3 regions of the Desulfofalx alkaliphila DSM 12257 genome follow, and region 1 is predicted to be linked to each of the others. Evidence: riboswitches for the same ligand, from Rfam matches in the RefSeq annotation. Region 1 holds a riboswitch; each other region holds the start of a gene.
What was found. Region 1 has a riboswitch for molybdenum cofactor ahead of BR02_RS0101900 (hypothetical protein). Riboswitches for the same ligand answer to the same signal wherever they lie in the genome.
Positions count from the first base shown of each region.

Region 2: it holds a riboswitch for molybdenum cofactor, as region 1 does, so the genes downstream of both, BR02_RS0111730 (stalk domain-containing protein) here and BR02_RS0101900 (hypothetical protein) in region 1, are expected to answer to the same signal.
Region 3: it holds a riboswitch for molybdenum cofactor, as region 1 does, so the genes downstream of both, BR02_RS0104705 (FAD:protein FMN transferase) here and BR02_RS0101900 (hypothetical protein) in region 1, are expected to answer to the same signal.

Region 1 is NZ_JONT01000002.1:23,790-31,105, reverse strand. Features, by position in the region: gene BR02_RS0101915 (4Fe-4S dicluster domain-containing protein) at 1-8, opposite strand, end outside; gene BR02_RS0101910 ([FeFe] hydrogenase, group A) at 35-1,606, opposite strand; gene BR02_RS0101905 (hypothetical protein) at 1,736-2,176, opposite strand; gene BR02_RS0101900 (hypothetical protein) at 2,187-2,630, opposite strand; molybdenum cofactor riboswitch at 2,747-2,866, opposite strand; gene BR02_RS0101895 (ABC transporter substrate-binding protein) at 2,884-3,726, opposite strand; molybdenum cofactor riboswitch at 3,893-4,009, opposite strand; gene hemL (glutamate-1-semialdehyde 2,1-aminomutase) at 4,230-5,516, opposite strand; gene ahbB (siroheme decarboxylase subunit beta) at 5,623-6,099, opposite strand; gene ahbA (siroheme decarboxylase subunit alpha) at 6,101-6,562, opposite strand; gene nirJ2 (putative heme d1 biosynthesis radical SAM protein NirJ2) at 6,665-7,316, opposite strand, start outside.
Region 2 is NZ_JONT01000030.1:520-7,835, forward strand. Features, by position in the region: gene BR02_RS0111715 (hypothetical protein) at 1-173, opposite strand, end outside; gene BR02_RS0111720 (sigma 54-interacting transcriptional regulator) at 463-2,943, shown strand; gene BR02_RS0111725 (alpha/beta fold hydrolase) at 2,932-3,846, opposite strand; molybdenum cofactor riboswitch at 4,096-4,221, shown strand; gene BR02_RS0111730 (stalk domain-containing protein) at 4,334-5,536, shown strand; gene BR02_RS0111735 (hypothetical protein) at 5,675-5,941, shown strand; gene BR02_RS0111740 (RIO1 family regulatory kinase/ATPase domain-containing protein) at 5,982-6,713, opposite strand; gene mobB (molybdopterin-guanine dinucleotide biosynthesis protein B) at 6,697-7,316, opposite strand, start outside.
Region 3 is NZ_JONT01000007.1:14,136-21,451, forward strand. Features, by position in the region: gene BR02_RS14325 (ligand-binding sensor domain-containing protein) at 1-664, opposite strand, end outside; gene BR02_RS0104705 (FAD:protein FMN transferase) at 782-1,750, opposite strand; molybdenum cofactor riboswitch at 1,901-2,017, opposite strand; gene BR02_RS0104710 (hypothetical protein) at 2,280-3,068, opposite strand; gene BR02_RS0104715 (hypothetical protein) at 3,061-4,086, opposite strand; gene BR02_RS0104720 (hypothetical protein) at 4,123-4,938, opposite strand; gene BR02_RS14725 (prenyltransferase/squalene oxidase repeat-containing protein) at 5,091-6,125, opposite strand; gene BR02_RS0104730 (ECF transporter S component) at 6,138-6,755, opposite strand; gene BR02_RS0104735 (ABC transporter ATP-binding protein) at 6,758-7,316, opposite strand, start outside.

The sequences.
Region 1 (7,316 bases):
TATGCCATTAGATTTCACCTCCAACCCTTTTAGGTTAACTTAATTTTTCCAAGGGTAACGCTTTAAGATAACTTCCCCTTCCGGTATACTCGGTGTGCAGCAGATCGTAGGCCAAGGGACTAAGAGGTTCTTTCAGGAAGCTTTTGTAGAGTTCAAGTACTTCTTTGTTTTCATGGCTTTCTCTCAGTTCATAGGAATCATCCTTTTTATAGAGCATATCCAGGCGTGCTTGACGCACTGCATCGGAAGGCGGCAGTGAAGTACGCGGTTGCCCGCCTCCTGATATACAACCGCCCGGGCAGCACATAAACTCAATAAAGTGATATGGGGATTCACCCCGACGAACCGCTTCCAGTATGGGCCGAGCGTTACCTAGACCATGAATAACCGCCACACGCAAGGTGCCAAAGCCCGGAATATCCAACTCAGCCTCCTTTACACCCTCCAAGCCGCGAACCGGGGTCAAATTAAAGAGAATTGGCGCTGATTGCCCCCCGGAGATGACAAAATATGCTGTGCGGGCCGCTGCCTCCATAACTCCTCCGGTGGCACCGAATATCAAACCTGCCCCGGAACCTTCACCCATTAAGGAATCATACTTTTCCTCAGGCAATGAAGGAAGGTCAATGCCTTTGGCCTTAATCATTCTGGCCAGTTCCCTGGTAGTTAGCACCACATCAACGTCTCTAATTTCTTCATCCAGACCCCAGTAGGTTTGGGCATCGTTAAATTCAGGCCGGGATGCTTCAAACTTTTTAGCAGTGCAGGGCATTATTGATACCGATACGATATTTTTGGGGTCTACATTATTTTTTTCAGCAAAATAGGTCTTTGCCAGTGCACCAAACATTTGCTGCGGTGACTTGGCAGTTGACAGATGAGGAATTAAGTCTGGGTAGTAGTATTCACAAAACTTAACCCAACCGGGACTGCACGATGTAAATTGTGGTAGGGGATATTTGTTGGGGTCTTTTTTACCGGTGGCCCTTGCTATTAACTCCATGCCTTCTTCCATAATTGTCAGATCAGCGGTAAAGTTTGTATCAAATACTTTATCAAAACCCAAGGCCTTTAATGCTGCAACCTGCTGTCCTTCAACCCATGAACCCGGGGGCAAACCGAATTCCTCACCAAGGGCCACCCTGGTGGCCGGAGCCGTTTGCACAATAACGATCTTATCGGGGTCTTGCAAGGCATCAAAAACCTTTTGGGTTTCATCCCTTTCTGTGATGGCAGCAGTGGGACACCACAGAGAACACTGGCCGCAGTTGACACAGATTACGTCATTTTTTACCGGAAGCTCATAGTATCCAAAAACCGACTGAACCCTTTGACACACCTCTAAACATTGCCCACACAGAATACACTTCTTGTCATCCCTACTCAGCGACGGACTGAAGGGATCCAATGGAACCCGCCCCCGCACCTGTGTCGGCCATGTACCGGCCGCCTGGTACTGCTGGGGCAGCCATCCACCTCCGCCGGCAGATTCTTTGGAACCACAGCCGGCTAAAGCGGTAGCTGTGGCACCGACCAGGCCCAGTGTTCCCATCATTTTAAGGAAACCGCGCCTGGTCACTTCTTTTTCATGTGCCTTTTTTTCCATATACTTACCCCCTTTACTTTAGCGTTTTTAGCGCTAAATATAATAAAAATCTATACTTCGGGCTGGAAGTAAACCTCCTGACCATTATTTTAAAAAGATACCCCGAGGGGGGCTCAGGGCAGGAAAAATTTATATGGCAGGCTTAAGATATTCTTCGCATGTTTGTGCGAGGATAATTTCAAGTTCTTTATCCTCCCCAAAATAACGGGCGAAGAAGATCTCCTCACCATCATTTTCATGCTTACAGTGCTCTACAAAAAGCAAATCTTCTTTCAAAATACCAAAGCTCAATATTAATAGATTAACGGCAACAGAAGTTTTTAAATTATTCGGCATGATTCTCTGCCGCAGCATACGTAAATAAAAGTATAAGGCACAGCCCTTAACCAATTGATTGAGGTATATATCCTTGTTTTGGCAGGCGTTTACTTGCTTAGTAACGCTGTAGATATAATATAGCATTTCTAAAAATATCTCTCGGGTTCGTTTTGGAGTAATCTTACAAATCTCCTTACCGATATTTATAACCAGTTTTTGATTATTAAAGGGTTCTTTTAGCAAAACATTCATAGTAATCACCCTAATGTAAATACTTAGATACTGTATTATTTGAACTGTTGTAACTGCTGGATATTACATGTTCGTTTGAGGTCTTAAGCAGCCTGTAATTCTCATCCTTGTCTTGAACCACATATATTCCGGGCCGTGGGTACACCGGCTCGTGCAGGTATTTTTTCAGCAATATATTAATTATCTGTTGACGCCTTTCATCCACTGACACAGTTGGCGGGTAGTAAAAGGAAACGGTCATATTTCCTCTGCAGGTGCCGTATTCTTGCCTAATTAGCATCCCCTTATCAGCCAACAGGGAAAACTCAAGGTACATATCAAAGACCCGATCTTTAAACCCGCCCAGTGTTTCCGCAAGGTCATGTAACTGTTTTTCTTCCGCACCATAATGCCCCACAACATCCCCCACAGGAAAAGAAACCAACAGCCGGTATCGCCCCTTCAAACTAAACACCTCTTTCCTTATATAACAAAAACAGTCTGGCAGTACCCTTTAAAAAGCAGACACTGACCAGACTGTTTTGTGCATCACAAAATGAAGGCATCAACAACTGTAGCCTTTCTACAAGATTGTCCGGAAAACGCTCTCCTTTCCAAAGGGGGAGGCTAACGGGTTTCCCTGTTAACCCTATCGGCTATAACACCATGGCTTATTGCTGTAGGCGTTATTGCTCGGAGAACTTAGTATTTAGTTTTAGATTAAACTGTTATTGGCCTAACAATTCCTCTACAGTGGTATGGGCATCCGGGAAGAACAAGGGCTGACCATACTGGTCTACACCAAATTCTTTAATAACATCCTGGGTGGCAGGGTCAATCATAAATTCTACAAAGGCCTTTGCCCCAGGTCCATTGACTTTTTCAAATTTTTCGGGGTTAACTTGCATAACGTGGTAAATGTTTAGCAACACAGCGTCGCCTTCCAGCAGTATTTCTGACTCAAGGTTTTGCTGATGTGCCAGGTAGGTGGCCCGGTCGGTAAGGGTGTAGCCTTCCTTTTCGTTAGCCACTGCTAAGGTTTTACCCATGCCGCTTCCTGTTTCCACATACCAATCTCCGGCAGGTTCAATACCGGCATCTTTCCAAAGGGCCAGCTCTTGCTTATGGGTGCCGGAATCGTCACCCCTGGATACAAATACGCTTCCGGTCTCTGCTATTTTAGCTAAGGCTTCCTTGGCAGTTGCCAGCTCTTTAATGCCTGCAGGATCAGCAGGTGGCCCAACTATTACAAAGTCGTTGTGCATAACCAGCTGGTAGTTAACTACTGCTCCGGAATCCACCAATTCTTTCTCTGCCGCCATGGCGTGGGTTAGCAGCACATCTGCTTCACCCTTTTCACCCATACTCAATGCCTGGCCGGTACCAACAGCAACGGTCTTAATGTTGTAACCGGTTTGCTCCTCAAACATTGGTTCCAGCACATCTAACAAACCGCTGTCCTGGGTGCTGGTGGTGGTGGCCAGTATTACGTCTTTAATTTCCGGCTCTGCACTTTGTTGATCGTTATCGGCAGGTTCCTGACTCTGACAACCCATTAGGGCTAAGCCCATTACCAGGGCCAGTAATAATACTAGAAAACGTTTCAATTATAATTCCTCCTGTCTTATTACTATTTAATAAGGGGCACCTGTAGAACAATTCTTATACGCAAGGTATAAGTTTGAAAATAAAAAACCAAACTCCGCTGTAGATAGGCAAAGTTTGGCATTATTAGCTAAGCTGAACAATCACTCTCCTTTCCACACCGGGAGGCACACACGTTTCCATATGTACCCTAACGGTCTGAAAACCATGGCCCACTGTAGGTTAACAGACTCGGAGGCTATATTGATTTTTGCTGATAATATAAATCTCGTACTAACTCTATAGTGTATTCTAGCTTTATGCAAAAAATCCTTTTTTATAGTAAAGATTTTTTTCTCCTTTTCTGAAGCTAAGGTTATAGTTACCTATAGATCTTTATGGTATCTACCTTCATTAAAGGGTTTTAAATTTATCCGGTCATTTCTACCGCAGCATGCAATGGGGCCCATGCGTACAGCATTGTTCTGCTTTACAATTTCTTAAAGGCCTTACGGGCGGCCTCGATGGTGAAGTCGATGTCTTCATCACTGTGTGCCACCGACATGAAGGCTGCCTCAAATTGAGACGGTGCCAGGTATACCCCCTCATCCAACATCGCCCTAAAGAAACGGCCGAATTTTTCTGTGTCTGAGGAACAAGCGGTTTTAAAATCCACCACCTCTTCTGAGGTAAAGAAAGTACACAGCATTGAACCGACGCGGTTTTGGCTCATCGGCACCCCTGCCTCTTTAGCGGCCTCACCTAAACCCTGGGCCAGTTTTTCCGATTTCCGTTCCAGTTCTTCATAAACGCCCGGTTTAGCCAGTTCTTTTAAGGTAGCTATGCCGGCTGTCATGGCCAAGGGGTTACCGGACAGGGTGCCCGCCTGATAGATTGGCCCGGCCGGGGATATTTGCTCCATAATCTCGCGCTTACCGCCGTAGGCTCCCACCGGCAGGCCGCCGCCAATTACTTTACCAAGGCAGGTTAAGTCAGGATCAATCTTATAAATTGACTGGGCGCCGCCATAGGCCACCCTAAACCCGCTCATCACTTCGTCAAAAATCAACAGGCTGCCATACTCTTTGGTTAATTCCCTTAGTCCCTCTAAAAATCCGGCCTTGGGCAGTATTACCCCCATATTGCCGGGTACCGGCTCCAGTATCACTGCAGCGATATCTTCGCCTTCCATTTCAAATATTTTCTTTAGTGTATCTAAATCGTTAAAGGGTGCTGTGATGGTGTTGCCGGCAATGCTGGCCGGTACACCGGGGCTGGTGGGCACACCCAATGTCAATGCCCCCGAACCGGCTTTAATGAGTAGGAAATCCGCATGGCCGTGGTAGCAGCCTTCAAATTTAACAATTTTGTTTCTATTGGTGTAGCCCCGGGCCAGCCTTAATGCACTCATGGTGGCTTCAGTGCCCGAGTTCACCATGCGCACCATTTCAATGGACGGCACCGCGTCCACCACCATGCGCGCCAGTTGGGTCTCCAATTCCGTGGGTGCACCATAACTGGTACCCAGTCCCAGGCAGTGCTGCAGGGCATCCACCACCGCCGGGTGCCGGTGGCCAAGAATCAGGGGGCCCCAGGAGCCCACATAGTCCACGTAGCGGTTACCATCCACATCCCACATATAGGCTCCGTCGCCCCGTTCTATAAACAGGGGGTCACCGCCCACCGATTTAAAGGCCCGCACCGGGCTGTTCACCCCGCCGGGTATATACTGCTGGGCGTCAGCATAAAGTTTTTTAGATTTTTCATATGTAGGCATTGTTTTCAAACCTCCTTAGCAAAAGATTCTGGAGTTTGTAGACCGAGAGCCTGTCTAGCCTACCAAAACAATCCAGAGGGCAAATCAAGGGTGGCCGCTTAATTACCTACTTTTCATCTGCAAAATACGCCATACTGCTCTTTTTAAGTTCTTTAGTACTAAAGAGCAGCTTATACTCCTTTATCCCCACCAACCGGGACAGTTCTTCGGCCAGATCATAGCATTCTTCCCTGCTCTGCCTGTGAATCATGGTGTAAAAGTTATATTTCCAGTGGGGATAAGTTTTGCGCTGATAACAATGGGTTACTTCCGGGTGTGCCGCCAGTTTATTGCCCACCTCTTCGACCATATCCTCAGGCACCTGCCACACTACCATGGCATTGGCCACAAAACCCACCCGGTGGTGCCTCAGGGCAGCACCCATTCTTTTCATATAACCCTTTTCCATCAATTGGTCTATAATTTCCAGCAATTCTTTTTCAGTTAAGCCCAGCTTTTCACCCAAATGGGCAAAGGGTTGGGGCACCAGCGGCAATCCCTTTTGCAGTTCTTTGATTATATTCTTCTCTAACTTGGTGAGCATTTTACACCTCATCCAATTCAAAATTTACTAATACCTTAAATACTCTTTCAGAGGGAAGGTTTAGTATATCGGTGATACCGGTTTTTTCGCTGATCTCTTCCAGTATTTTTTTCACCTTATCCGGAGAGTTGGCCAATACGGTGAACCACATGTTGTATTCACCCTCCCGCAAGTAGTTGTGAGTAATGCCGGGGTAGCTGTTTACCACCGCTGCCACCTCATCAATTCTGTGGGCGGGCACCTTAATGCCGCACAAGGTACCCTTGTATCCCAGCTTGCGGGAATCAAATATTCCCCCCAGGCGGCGGATGTAATCTTCATCTTTAAGCCGCTGCAAGCGTTCAATCACTTGCTCTTCGCTGATGCCAAGGCGGTGGCCCAATTCTTTATAGGGCCGTGCCACTATGGGAAAATTTGATTGTGCCATGTTGAGAAGTTTGCGGTCAATAGCATCAAGTTTCATTTCCTATACCTCAATTCCTCGCCGAACGGTCAACACCGTTCGCCTCTATCTCTAATTAAAGCAGATTAACACCCTTTGGCAAACACTGTCATCCTGCATTACCTAATAGCCTTTTCTGCCGTGATATAAACACCAGGGCTCTTCGGCCATGTAGTCACCGTGGTAGTAATAGGCCCTGGCCCGGCAGCCGCCGCAGATTTTTTGGTATCGGCAGGTGCCACAGCCGCCCTGCAGTTTATCATTGCGCAGGCGGTTAAATACCTCGTTGTCCTTCCAGATCTCACTGAAGGGCACCTCCCGCACATTGCCCACCGGGATATTTAAGTAAGCACAGGGCTGCACGTCACCCTTGGGGCTGATAATACAATAGCCTGTACCTGCCAGACAGCCTTTGGTAAAACGTACGTCCACGCCCATTTCCTTGGCAATGCGCATAAATTGGGGGGCGCAGGTTGGCTTTAATTCAATATCCACCTGCTGCTGTTTCTTCATAATCCGTTTAAGCAGGTTTTCGTACTGCTCCGCCCGCAGTGATTCCTGCTCTATGTTAACCGCTCTCCCGGTGGGTACCAAGAAAAAGATATGGTGGGCCACCGCCCCCTCTTCCACTGCCAGGTCAGTCAATTGTTCCACTTCGTCATAGTTCCAGTCAACCACAGTGGTGTGAATTTGAAAGGGCAAGCCTGCCCGGCGGCAGTTGCGCATGCCCTCCACCGCCGCTGCCCAAGCTCCGGGAGAATTCCTAAAGCGATCA
Region 2 (7,316 bases), on a different contig from region 1:
TATTTTAGGAAGCTATTTATAAGCCTTAGTGTAGTATTAGTCATCTTAGTTTCATCGCCATATTTTATGAGCTCAATATCACCAACATCATCTTTTGCAAATGCAACACCGGTAAATGTTAATACTAACATCACTGCCATAAGGATAACACTAAAGCTTTTTTTAAAATTCAAATCATCATCCCCCTTTTCCCTAAAACTCTATTAAACACAATGCTTCTACAGATTATCCTATATTCCTCTGTTGAATTTTGTAGGTTTCGGTCGACTGTCATATTAACTATTTTACTGTACCGATCACGATTATTACTATACACCATACTTTGCCTGCCACTGCTTCATATTCGTAACCTTGATGTTCTTGAAATAGTTAGAAATCTATAAAATACTGTTGTTTACAGAATTTTTTGTAGATATACTATAATTGGTAGGACTATCTTAAACTGACCCGGGGGGTGATGATATGTTGTTTTCACTGCAAGCGCCTAAATCCCTGGTTTATGAAACCTTACAAGGACTCAACTTGTTTAAAGATGTGCCTGCTGACCAGTTACATATTATCAGCAAGGGTTGTAATATAGTCACCCTCCGCAACAACCAACACATTGTATCACAGGGAGATATGCTGCGAAATTTCTTCATTGTTCTTCATGGGGAATTAGAGGTTTATGTTGAAGATGAGTTTGGGGAAAAATTTGTATTGCATCGACTGTTAGCCGGAGATTACTATGGTGATATTTGTTTACTTACCGGGGAACCATCCCATGTAAGCATTAATTCGGCCAAAAGAAGCAAGATTATAATCTTTGACGACGAAGCCTTCCAAAAGCTTATTCAACTAATTCCACAAATTAACAACACCATCATTAAAAATCTCTCATATCAACTAAAGCAAATAAACATTAAAAAGACCTCCGTTAAGAATAAACAACTGGCCCTGTCCAACTTTTTGCTGGAATCCAGAACATATTTAAAGAAACTGGTAGGTAAAAGTAGATTCACTAAAAAGCTGCGTCACATAATCGACGAGCAAGCTAAACACTGTGAGCCTTTGTTAATCACCGGAGAAAAGGGCACAGGTAAGCTTTTGGTGGCCAATCTCATTCATAATAAAAGCATAAGAAAGAAGTTTCCATTTATCGTCGTAGATTGTGAGGAACTGGTTCACGACGTGGAAGGTATTAAATTGCTGGGCCCTCTGTCAAAGGAAACTTCACAACTGTACCAGTTTAGCTACCTTGATTTGGCTAAGGGTGGCTCCCTCTACTTAAATGATATTGAGTTGCTGCCCAAAGAAACGCTATTGAGGTTGTTGAAGTATGTAGACCAACACCGGGATGTTAGAATTATTATGGCCTCCACAGTGACAGACCCCGGCCAATATATTGAAAGAAAAAAAACGGGTATTAATACTGCCTCATTATTTAACAACAGCCTTCACCTCGATCCCTTGCGGAGCAGAAAAAGAGATATTCCCGAACTGATTAATTACTTTGTAAACTTAAAATGTAAAAAATATGAAAAAGAAACTAATATCACCCTTTCCTCGGATGCCGTTGAAAAGCTGCTCTCCCATGATTATCAGCAATCGAACATCCAGGAGTTAGAGGAAATTATAGATAGGGCTGTGCTATTGACAGACGGTGAAGTCATTGAAGCAGACAGTATTATTATTGGCGAAGTAAACCGAAGCCGACCCGGTTTTAATTTATTGGACTTATCAATCTTTAAAGAATTAGTATATAAAAGAACCTGGCCCCAAAGGGTCCAAATGATGGTGACGGTAATATTCCTGGGAGTTCTTATAATAAGCTTTTGGGGAGGACATCAATTCCAATGGATTAATGTATTTACCTGGAAGGTTTTGGGCCCTGCTGTCATACTTGGTGCCCTATTGCTTGGTAGAGTGGTCTGTTCAGTATGCCCCTTTTCCATGCTGGCTGCACTGGCGCAAAATCTAAAGTGTTACAGTAAACAGCTGCCTAAGTATTTAACTCACCACTATTACATAATATTTATTTTCTTGTTTAGTTTAATCTTTTGGTATGAAGAATTTTTTAACATAAAGGACTCGCCATATCTAACAGGGTTGCTGTTGGCCACCATTGCAGCCGCAGCTATTACCTGCGGTTTCATATATAAAGGGCATGTTTGGTGCCGCTATATGTGCCCCCTAGGGGCGATTTTCTCCGTCTGCTCCACCCTGTCACTGGTTGAACTGCGAGCTAAAACGGATGTCTGCCAAAATAAGTGTCAAACGTTTAATTGCTTTAAAGGCAACACCCGGAGCGGCTGTCCTATGCTGCTGCACGCCATGTACATTGACAGTAATATCAACTGTAAACTCTGCCTAAAATGCGTCACAAACTGTCCTAACAATTCCATCACCTTTAGCATCAGGCCACCAGGTCGAGAAATTTGGCAGCTCTCCAACGTCCACGGGGGCATTGCAGCGCTGGTGCTTTTCTTTGCCTTCATGCTGATACCGCCATTAACCATAGAGAGCCTGAAAAACCTTTATCCCGACCACTGGAAACTGCTATTTAACCTTTTTTACTGGCTGCTATTTTCTCTACTGTTAGCAGTGGTTGTTGTATTTCTAAGAAAGCATATTTCCAGTAAGAATTTTACCCCCTACCTGAGAATGTCTTTGGCTTTTGTGCCGCTGTTAACTGCCTCCCATGTCTCTTATCAGTTAGGAGCCAAATTTGATGAATTAAACTCCATATTTATTCAGTTAGTATTTGCCAGCCAAGCTCCGTACCTGCTTACCGTCAGTGCCTGTAACTTTACCCAGTCCCTTCTTATGATTGTAGGACTGCTATTAACATTGTATTGCCTATTTAGAGTTTTCCCTCAACTAAAGCACCGATGGGTTGGTGGCACTGCCTTTGGGTTTAGTCTGGCATACTGTTTTATTATTTTGTTGTTCCTATGTGTTTAAATTGGGGCTATTATCAATTGTTTTTAGAAATTCTTTGATTTTATCCAGTACAACTTCAGGCTGTTCCTCAGTAAGAAAATGTCCTGCCTGGGGAAGTACCACAGACGGTCGGTGGTTTGGTAAAAGTCGTTCCAATACCTTAATAATCCTCGGTGGTGAAGATGGGTCCTTTAGTCCCCAGATAATTTGGGCAGGTACTTGCCAGCCATTAAGCATTTGTCCGGTCTTCAGCAGCATTCTATAAATAGGGTCTGATTTAAGGATTGGAATTTGCCTAATAGTACTTAGCTGGGCCTTTCGATCAGCCTTGCACCTATAAGGATACCCAAATCCCCGGCGGATTTTTTTGGTGAAAACATCCCTTCTGGAAAAAGCTAAGGGCATCACAAGCCTATGTAAGATATTTAGATTCTCTACCATCACTTCACCTATTACTGGGATTCGTAACGGCCAAAGAACTATGTAAGACCAGGGAGGCAGATAAGGGCTTTTTCCCCAAACTTCCGGTACCGAACCACTGTTATTTAAAATAACAAGCCCCTTGACCAAGTGCTTGTGTTCCGCAGCCCATGCCAGACCGACAATTCCGCCAATATCATGCACAACTAAAGTTATTTCATTTAACTCCATCTTTTCAATAAATTGTGCAAGTCGTTGTGATTGGGCCTGTAAACTGTAATCCTCACCGGCGGGCTTGTCTGAATAGCCAAAACCTAAAAAGTCAGGCACTATACAGCGATACTCTTTACTCAGTTCCGGGATAAAATTACGGTAAAGGTAACCCCAGGTTGGGTTACCATGCAGCATTATCAGAACCCCTCCACTGCCCTCATCCAAGTAGTGCATTTTATACCCGGCTATTTCAATAAAATTTGAATGAAAATCAAAGCCCTCCGGTTTCAAACCCTCACCCTCCCACTGTCCAACCTTGACCATACATTGCCTGGCAAATCGGCACTCACAAAGTGCAAGAATAGATATCTATAAAATATCATACTTTCCAAAAGACATCGAGTTTTTTCATATACCTCCATTTCTATGGTAGAAAATACCTAAGTAATTTATTTGAGATTCTAGCAGGAATTATCTGGGGCAAAGGCGAATATTTTTTGTGGACAATATCACTATGGATTCTTACTATTTTTTGATTCTAATAGAATAATGCTCCGAGCCCCTTCAACCTAAAAGATACGTCACATCCACGGTTATCGGGCCGACAGGGTTTACCTGGAAACAGGTAGGCCTCCCATTGTGGAAAGGAGCCTTCATCAGGTCAATTTAGATCCGGTTGGCTTACTTTCAGTCACCCGGATCTTTTTTATTTGAAAGGGGGTTTATGACAAGTTATCATTGCACAATCCTGTAGAAAAATTATAAGGAGGGTAACTTTATGAGAAGACAATTATCTATTATCTTGGCTTTATTACTGTTTATTTCCATTGGTGCGGCAGCAGCCTATGCCGGACAGTCTGATGTAAATGTGGTTGTTAACGACGAGTCGGTATTGTTTCCGGATCAAGGGGCCTTTATTGACACCGATACAAACAGAACTTACGTTCCTATACGGTTTGTTAGTGAGGCCTTAGGTGCTAAAGTTAACTGGGATAAGGACGCCCAAGCGGCCACTGTTACGCTGGGAAAATCCGTTATTACCATGCCTGTGGACAGCAACCAAGCCACTGTAAACGAAAAAAATGTGCAGCTTGATGCGCCGGCCATGCTGAAAAACCAGCGCTTATTAGTGCCGCTGCGCTTTGTCAGTGAGGCTTTGGATAAGGACGTAGAGTGGAACGAAGCCGAGCGAACTGTTTATATAAGTGCGGGACCATTCATTCGAATGGCAAGCACTATCGGACCCATTGACGCCGGAATTGTAGGCACCTTGACCAATCTCTTTGAGGAAAAAACAGGCATTAAAGTGGAATTTGTGGGCGCAGGTACAGGCAAAGCCCTAGAAATGTCCAAAACCGGGGATTTTGACCTGGTGCAGGTGCATGCCCGGGCCCTTGAGGAACAGTTTGTTGCCGAAGGTTATGGCACCGAGCGCATCCCCCTGATGTATAACGACTTTGTCATCGTTGGTCCAAAGTCTGACACCGCAGGAATTAGGGGACTGACCCCTTCAGAAGCCTTGAATCGAATTATGGAAACAGAGTCGTTGTTTATCAGCCGTGGCGACCGTTCCGGCACCCACGTCGGTGAGATGGAACTTTGGAAAGCCGCAGAACTGGAACCCCAGGGCGATTGGTACGTAGTCTGGGAGGGAGGTCCCCAAGGAAATAGCGCCACCCTGCGTTACACCGATGAACAACAGGCCTATACCTTCATGGATCGGGCCACCTACCTTGTTCTAAAGGATGAGATCAGCTTAGATGTTCTGGTGGAGAAACACGAATCACTGCTAAATTTCATTACCCTAATCCCGGTGAACCCGGAAAAATTCCCGCAGGTTAAGTATGATCTAGTGATGCAGTTCGTGGATTATGCAACCTCTATAGAAGCGCAAACGGTAATTGAAAACTTCAAGAAGGATGTCTACGGCGAGTCACTTTTCTTCCCCAATTCTGACCGTTGGCACGCCCATAAAGAGTAATAATGACGATGCGATACCATTTTAAACGCGCCCCGCTTGAAGGGGCGCGTTTTTTAAGTTGATAATCAAATATAAAAAGAATACTAAACAACATATCGGGTAAACTTATTAAAAAAATTAAAGAAAAGAGGGATTGGCATGCATACGCTTAGCCATTTACAAGAGGCTCTACACCAAAAGGAACAGGCACTTATTCAATACGTTCGTTATATGAGGGAATCCCAAGACAGTGATAACCAAGATATGGCAGCACTTTTTTCTGATCTTGCAAAAGCAGAGGAAAAACATATTGCTGTAATTAGAAATCAGGTGGCTAAATATAATAAGGGTTTACTTAATAAATATGAAAGTATAAATGAGTATAATTCACAACACTCCACCTACAGAGACGCACCCGAAAATTGATTCCATATAAACAAACCATCTATTATTAATGATGGTTTGTTTAATTATTGAAAACTATTAAATTGCCTTTAAGGTTTAACTCCTTTATTTTATTTAGCAAGTAATCACGCTGTTTTTCCCTTCGTGATGCAGTTGCCTTTAACTCTTCCAATAAATAATATTCTATTAGTCGATAATCTAATTGAGTATTAGCAACATTTACATAAGCCTTAACCAATGACGAACAGACTTTGAATTTCCACTGGGCAAACATAGGATCATTAGTTAATATGAATGAGCTAATACCGCCTAAATCCCTTTCAGGGTGAGTAATACATATATCTTCAAAATCAATACCGTAAAAATTATCTCCGGTAAATATAAAATTACGCAGGTTTAAGTCTGATTTGCAAAAACAATATTCACCTTGCCTCTCAGTACTGTGTAAATGATAGAGCCACTTAGCAAGGCTATTAACCCAAGATTGGTGGATTGTCTTGGGATTTGTCAATAAATCTGTCAAAAGGATTCCTTCTATATACTCCATAATAATTACTCTGCTGTTGCTCCAAATTATTCGGGGCACCAAAAGACCCTTTTGTCTTAGGTTACATATTATGGCAGTCTCTTGATCGGCTTTTCCATTGACATATTCCTTAATTATATATTTAGACTTCACTGTTTCTCTGTTTATTGTATCCACTAAAAAAACTCTATTTCTAAAACTGAATTTTCGATGGTAATTTAAAATTCTTACTCTTAATAACTCTTCCAGCCTAGACTGCCATTCCATTTTTCGTCTTCCTTATTTTAATAGTAATATCACGATCTGGGTCATAACTGTCTAATTGGGAAAATACCTTTTCTAATCTGCGTTTAATATTTAATTGTTGAAAGTAATCTAAAGATATTTCCTGACTGCCAAGTTTAACAGTAACTTCATTGCTAACCATGCATTCTGAGCTCTTTGCTTTACCCTTTAATATTTGAGATGCTAATGTTCGGCAGCTGCTACCACATTTTTGACAATGCTCAATCTCATTGATAAATGGTAAATAATGGTTCATTTTATCCTCAATAAAATCCACTAGTCTCTCAGCATCTAATAGGGCGTTAAAAACCGGAATACCCTTATAAGTGGTTTTTACATTAGATATACGTCCGGATAAAGCAATTACCAAATCATTTTTGCGCTCCTCAATTTCTTTTTCATTCTTGACACATAGAATTTTCGGGACAAGTGTATTGGAAATCCCTTCCATAACCACATAATCATGGTCAAAAAATGTTAGTATTTTTTCTAAGGGTAGTTTTTGAGGAATTAACACATCTGTTTCCATCAAACCCCTAGCCACTACCATTTCAGCCCCAGCTTGCTTATGCCGCCAGGTATTAG
Region 3 (7,316 bases), on a different contig from region 1:
CAGCAAAGTCGTTGTCCCCAGGCGGAGGGTCGTCAGCAGGGCGTTCCTCCCCAACCACGATACGAACTACATTACTGACAAAGTCGCTATGGTTCTGATCGTGGATATTCCCCTTTTGCTGTCCTAAATACAACCGAGGGGCACCATTGTCAGTAGAAAGTTCAAGGTCTGCATAGGTAACTGGTGGACTAAGACTGTCTTGGGATGAAGTAAACAGTTCAACACTGTAGAATCCCAGTGTGGGCATTACACTTTGCTCACTGTCAATTCCAAAATCAGGGTATGTGTATAAATCCAGCAAATTACTAACTGATCTTGTACTACTGAAATTATCAGACGCAATGAACTTAACTAGATAATCTTGGTCAGTCTTAAGGTTGCCTACCCCTATCAACTCAAACAGATCATACCCTCTTACTTTCTGGATTCGATGGGTACCAAAAGAGTTATTCGAAGAATAAATTCGTTCAACCATCTGGTAGTTGTCCCAATCAGAAGCATATATCATAACATCCTGCTCTAGGCCTGTCCCAGTGATAATCAAATCCGGTGCGGCGGCTAATGCCTCTTTAGTCTGCTGTGGAACAAAACCGATTAAAGTTGATAAGAGAAATCCAATCAATACAAAAATACTAAGTTTCTTAAATAACTTGTTTTTTTTCACCGTTCTCCTCCCAACCTTTCTTTATTAACCTTGGGTTTTGATGAATTAAATAGTGACAATTCCGACATTTAAATAGCTAGTTAGATTAAAATTTTAAAAACTAACCCTCCTCAATAATTATCTGGCAATAGGATGATATTCGCCTTTTCCTGTGAATACTAATTGATTAGATAATTTGTCCGTATATAGCAATTGCTTGTCCGGAGTTATAATAATTAACTCTGTATTTTCCACTTCTTTGGCAATATTAACCCCATCCTCCGGACCCAGTACAAAGATGGCTGTAGATAAAATATCTGCATCGGTTGCTGAATCATTTACAACAGTAGCTTGTATTACATCTCTAGCTTGTTGGCCGGTGGACGGATCTAAAATATGATGGTATCGTACACCTCCTTGAATAAAGTATCTTTGATAGTCACCGGAGGTTACCACTGCCTTATCCTTGACAGATATTATGGCAATTATTCCGTTACCGCGAGGGTCTTGTACCCCCACCTGCCAAAGGGATCCATCAGGTTTAGTGCCCAAGGCGTAGATATTTCCTCCGGCATTAATCAAGGCATGCTCTATTCCGTTATTTATGAGAGCCATTACCGCCCGATCTGTGGCATAGCCTTTAGCAACCCCACCTAAATCCAGGCCCATACCCGGCTCGGTTAAAATAACAGTATCATTTAAACAATCAATTTCTATTTTCCTGTAATCCACTTGGTCTAAGGCTTTGTCGAGCTCATCTTGGCTTGGAATACGCCAATTACTACCAAAACCCCACAAGTCCATTATCGGAGCAATAGAAACATCAAAGGCACCGTCAGATATTTCAGAAAAATACTTTGAGCGCTCTAGCATATTTATTGTATGATCACTAACCTGCACAGGGCCAATACCGGCACTTTGATTAATTTTGTTAACATCACTTAAGTCTGATTGATCATCTGTAAACCTGTCAGCTAACTTATTAATCTGCTCAAAGGCAGTAAACGCATCTTGCAATGCTTTACTCCCCTGCTGCTCATTTTCAGAAAAAACAGTGATCTGTATTAAGGTGTCCATAATAAATTTTTCATCGCTAAACTCCTGCAATTGAGTAGAATTTGATCCACAGCCCATACAACAAAGCATAGTAAGCAGGATTAAAAAACTATATAATACACAACGCCAGCATTGCAATTAATAATACACCTCCGAAAAAGCAAATGGCTTGCTTTTCCCGCAAGGAAAACCAAGCCATTTAATAACGCTACACAAATTCCTTTCCAAACGGGAGGCATAAACGTTTCCACTTATACCCGGCGGTTAGGTCCCATAGCAGCATAGCCTTAGGTTGCTAACTCGGAATTTAATACTATTTGCTTTTGTTAAAATATACTATCAACTACATAACAACTAAGTCAACATAATGTATACACCTTATTCCGACAATTATTTTAGTATTGTCGGAATTAATCTATTATTTTTCCCGATTTTAAATAATAAGTTTTTTAATGTTTGGATTTTAAGTTATTTGTAGATTGAAAATATATTATGCTTTAAATGCACATCATTGGTCGTAATACTACATAAACTAAAACCCCCTAAAAGTTAGGGGGTGCTATAACAACTTTATAAGCATTTAACAATTAGCTACTTCAACTTCCCTTCCATTAATAAAGATTCTTCCTTGTTCATCAGAGCGAATTTCTAAAATCTCATCTCTATAATTAATATTAATATACATGTCAACGGCGCTGTTTAAATTTGTATTTTCAGCTCTTTCTTTTAGCCTTTCCAAATTATTTTGTGCTTCTTCAATTCCATTCATTTTCACCTTTCCTGTTTCATCAGCCTCAATGCCTATGGTTTCACCGTTTTGTTTTAGGGTTACCAATATCCTGAACGGATCCAGGGAGGCAGTCCCTCCGGTACTTCTAATATCTTTACATACCGTTATCGTATCATTTGGTTTATTATCATTGTTATTGGCCTCTAACTGTGTGGATGTAGACCCGCCAAGATCATTATTGTTTGTATTACCGGAAGAACATTCCCCGTTTTGCTTATTAAAATTATCCTGTTCATTACTTTGTCGCGCCACTGCTTGGGAACCTTCAAAAAAGGCTAACGCCAGGGCAGCACATTGGCAGATCCTTTGCTCTTGATTTGTTGTTTGGTTTTGGTTGATCTCGGCATTTGCATTTTGATTTACTTGATTGCCTAAGTAGCAAATACCATTTATATTTTCAGCATTTAAAACAGCCTTTTGATAATTTGCATTTTCTTGAATTGAATTTTGTACTGCCCTTGCATTTCCTCCGGCGGCTGAAATTGCAACTGCAGCTAATTGGTTACTGTAATTAAATTGATCAACACTTTGCTCCTGTGAACTCTCCCCATTGACCCCATGGTTAATAGTATTAGTCATCCTTGTTTCCCCCTTTTTTACTGTGATCGGAAGAAGGGGAAGTTTCATGGATACTTTTTTGCAGAACAATATCTAATTTATGCCCATTTAAATATACCTCACCATTTTTGTGTACCTTTACTTTTAAATTTTGTGTACCTTTAACAATATCCACAATTATCATAGTGTCCGGTTCTGCCCCTGCCTGTGCCCTTTTAGTAAATTTACAGTGATCATTGTTTTGTTTTTGTATGTTATCCTTATCCGCCGACACAGAAGCATTTTGTAAATTGTTATTCATTTGAACAGTTGTCTGAAATACTGTTGCTTCTCCCCCACCGATGGATATTGCCACTGAGTTACTTTGCTGACTAACATTTTGTTGAGAGACATTTTGACTTTGATTAATATCTTCATTAGTATCATTGCTGCTTTCCGGACAGCAAGGGTTAGAATCTGCAATTACAGCCCTTACCTCTGCCTGTTGACTATTTATGTTGCTTTGTTCAGATATCTGCAGCGCTTCAGCCACAGACCCTTCTCCTATTGCAACTGCAAGAGCCAAATTCTGCTCAGCAATGTTTAACTGATTAACCTCTTGATTTTGATTTGCTATGGCTTGGGCTTGTTGATTAACCACAGTATTACAATATCTTAAATAATATGACATTGGCGGGCCGGCTATTTTCTTATAGCCGTCATTAATATATACAGTAGTGTCACAGGGATCTATGCCCTGCAGTGTGTCCTTACATAACGGTGTCCTGGGGTGAAACAATTTAACCCTTTTAATGTGACCATCGGTCATAATTAATAGTTTGCTATCATCATTTAGCCGAAACAATGCATTCTTGCTTTTCAAAGCCTCTGTCTTGCCGGTGCCATCCTTAATTTTTACAGGTATACCAAAAACTTTCCATTTATTATTTTCAGAATCATACACCGCTATACAGTCATTTTTCCATTGGATTTTCGCATTGCCCGGAGTGCGATAACACATATTCTTATTGATGTCAGTAATTTTATAAGCTTTAGACATTCTATATCCCACCTTTTTAGTATACAAATGGTGGTGCTATATTGCTGCTACCTTATTGTCATTCACAAATATCTCCCCATTTTTATTCAACTCTACCTTTACCATGTCCAATTCATTTTCTGTGGTAATTAAAATCTTATTTTCCCTTGCATTGGTATGTGTTTTTAAACTTTTTACTTTTGAACTAACCTTCCGGCTTTCATTTAAAATATTTACCCCATTTCTATCTGCTTGTATCTGTATTGTTTGCCTATCTTCGCTTATGGTAACCACTAACCTAATCCCATTAATAGCTATAACTGCTTCACTGTTAACTATACGTCTACTTTCATTTTTCTTTCCGTTTGATTTTAACTTTCGCTTTGTATCGTCTACTATGCTGTTTACTATTGGGCTTTTACAACTATCACCTAAGACATTTTCCGCTTCTGAAATTCCTACTTGAGAATCAGAGTTGGTTTGTTCACTTTGCTGCATAACGGTGGCTGTAGAGCCCACGCCACTGGCTGTTGCCCTTGCTTCTTCCTGGCCGTTATCATTTTGTTGTGACGCATTCTGTTGATGCTCAACGGCAGCCTCTGACTTCTGATTAACATTACTGCCGGAGTAATCTTTACATACCACATTCCTAGCACTTGCTATCCCCACCTGTTCTTTGCTGTTAGTTTGGTGGTTTATTTGCTGCACAGATGCGTTGCCTCCATTCTGTGCATCGGCTATGGCGGCAGTCTGTTGATTATTATTTGTTTGTGTAACTTCCTGCGTATTCGTTACAGTGGCTGTGGCCTCTTGATTTACTATCATGTTGCAACATTTGTAAGGTTTACAGGACTTTGAAGTATGATTACTCATTTCCATCTCTCCCCAATAATTTTTGGCAGTCCATAAATGGTAAATTTTACCTGCTCTATGGTATATTATGTTCTAATAGCTTTTTGGTTCCTTATATTTTTACATTGGGAGAGTGGTGTTTTTTTGCACAAAAAAATCCCCGTTTAGGGGGATTAATATTTACCTTCGGTGGGATGACCGATGGCTTGCTGTAAATCATCATCAGTTCTATTCTCTAATCGCAGTTTAGTATATATTGACTGACCGGTAAGGTAATCGTTTATAGCCAACAGTGCCTGGCCGGTGGCCATTTCACTTGGTATCATTTCTGAACTGTGGGAAAAGGCGCCGTTTTTTAGCCTATATTTTAACATCCCTGTGAGCGGGTTACCATTATTTTTCGTCCACTCCTGGCCGGTGGGATCTATTCCCAACATAACCAGCGCCTGTATAAGCTGGGCGCAGGATTCAGTATTGGATGTTCCCCACAGCCCCATACTGCCGTCACTGTTTTGCTGTTCTTTTAAATATGCCAGGGCCCGTTGTATCGGAGGGTAAGTTTGGTCTTTATCCAGGCAGACCATAGCAACAATGGCCATTGCAGTCATATCTATATCTGAATATAGAATTTCGGTATCAACGCTAAACCCACCATCATAATTTTGCTGTTCCACCAACCAGGATAAAGCTTTATCAGCATTGGGAATGTCTTCACCCACTGCATACAAAGCAATAATACCCCATATATGAGCATTAATCAGCCTGTCACCGATACCGGTTGATGTATCTGCAAATTTACCCGAGGGTAACTGAGATTCCTTTACGGTATCAACAAGGTTAATTCCACAATAGGCCTTGACATCTTCACCGGCAGCCAAAGCACTGAAAATTGTACGCTGATAGTCAGTGTTTTTTAATGGAGAAATCATTTCACCCGCTAAAACCTGCTCTTTTCTTTTTTTAGATAGGGCTTGAACATCTTTGCCCGAAGAATAACACCCCAGTATGGCCCAATCCAACATGCCCTTATAGTCCGGGTGAAGCATTTTATCATTTAGATAATTAACAATACTTTCCACATTTTCAATCTCCACCCGATCCGGTGCTGTAGCTGCTGCAGCGCCGGAAGTTATGAAAGCCACCGACATAAGCAATGCACAGCAATAAATGAAAAAGATTTTTATCGACCTGTTAAAAAATTTGTTCATTGTTATAGCCCCCTATCTCTCAATATTAATTTCTTTTACAACCAGTCTTTTTTGATAACGCTGCATTACTTTTATAAACTCTTTACCCATAAACCACATGAATATGCCGTTACCTATGGCATGTAGTGTATCAAACCAAAAGGCAGCACCATAAACAGCCACAAAGGTTTGCCAGTTTAGGGGATAAATAAAGGTAACCCAATGCCAAATGTTCATTATTAACCCATATAAAAAACCCCATGCCACCGCAAAAATTATCAAAGGCAGCTTCGACGGTTTTTTTTGCCAACGGCCCCAAATCCCTGCCGAAAAACCCGCTAAGCCCCAGGCTAACATTTGCCAAGGCGTGTATGGACCCATACCCAGGAAGAAATTTGATGATAAGGCCGCCAGCGCTCCAACCATAAACCCCGGGCCAGGGCCAAAAACCAGCCCTGTTACTATAATCAAAAAGGTAGTTGGCTGAACGCTTGGAATACCCGCAAACACCACCCTGCCCAAAGCCGCCAGAGCGGCTAAAGTTGCCAGCAGTGCCACTTCTTTGGCAGTGGGTTTGCTATTTTCAAAACCCAAGAAACAACTTAGCAGTGCCAATACAGCAAGGCCCAGTGTAAGCAATGACCAGTTCATATCTACACCACTTTAAGCAGTTTCAGTGCATCTTGAAATGTAATTACGCCCTGGCAAAAGCCGCGAAACAATTTATTCAACTGCGGGGCATAGTAAAGGGAATTGTTTAGTACTTGCTGCTTATCACCGTCGGCCACTATCTCGCCATCAAATATGACTACCACTCGGCCGGCATATTCAGCTATAAATTCAATATCGTGGGTAACTATTATTACTGCCACCCCTTCTGCAGTTAATTTTTTCAATAGGGTACCCAATTCATGTTTCAGCGACGCATCTAAGCCGCGGGTAGGCTCATCTAAAAGTAATATTTGGGGGTTCATTACCAACACCGCAGCCAGCGCCACCCACTGACGTTCCCCCCTGCTCAAATCCCTTGGGTTTTTATTTTTCAAGTCAGTCAAGTGCCATTTTTCCAGCATCTTATCTACAATATCCCTGTCTTTTATCCCCCGCACCTTTAAACCAAAGGCCACCTCTTCAAAAACTGTTTCGTTAAATAAATAATCATTGGCATTTTGCCCAAGGTAGCCCACCGTACCGGCAATTTCTGCCACACTT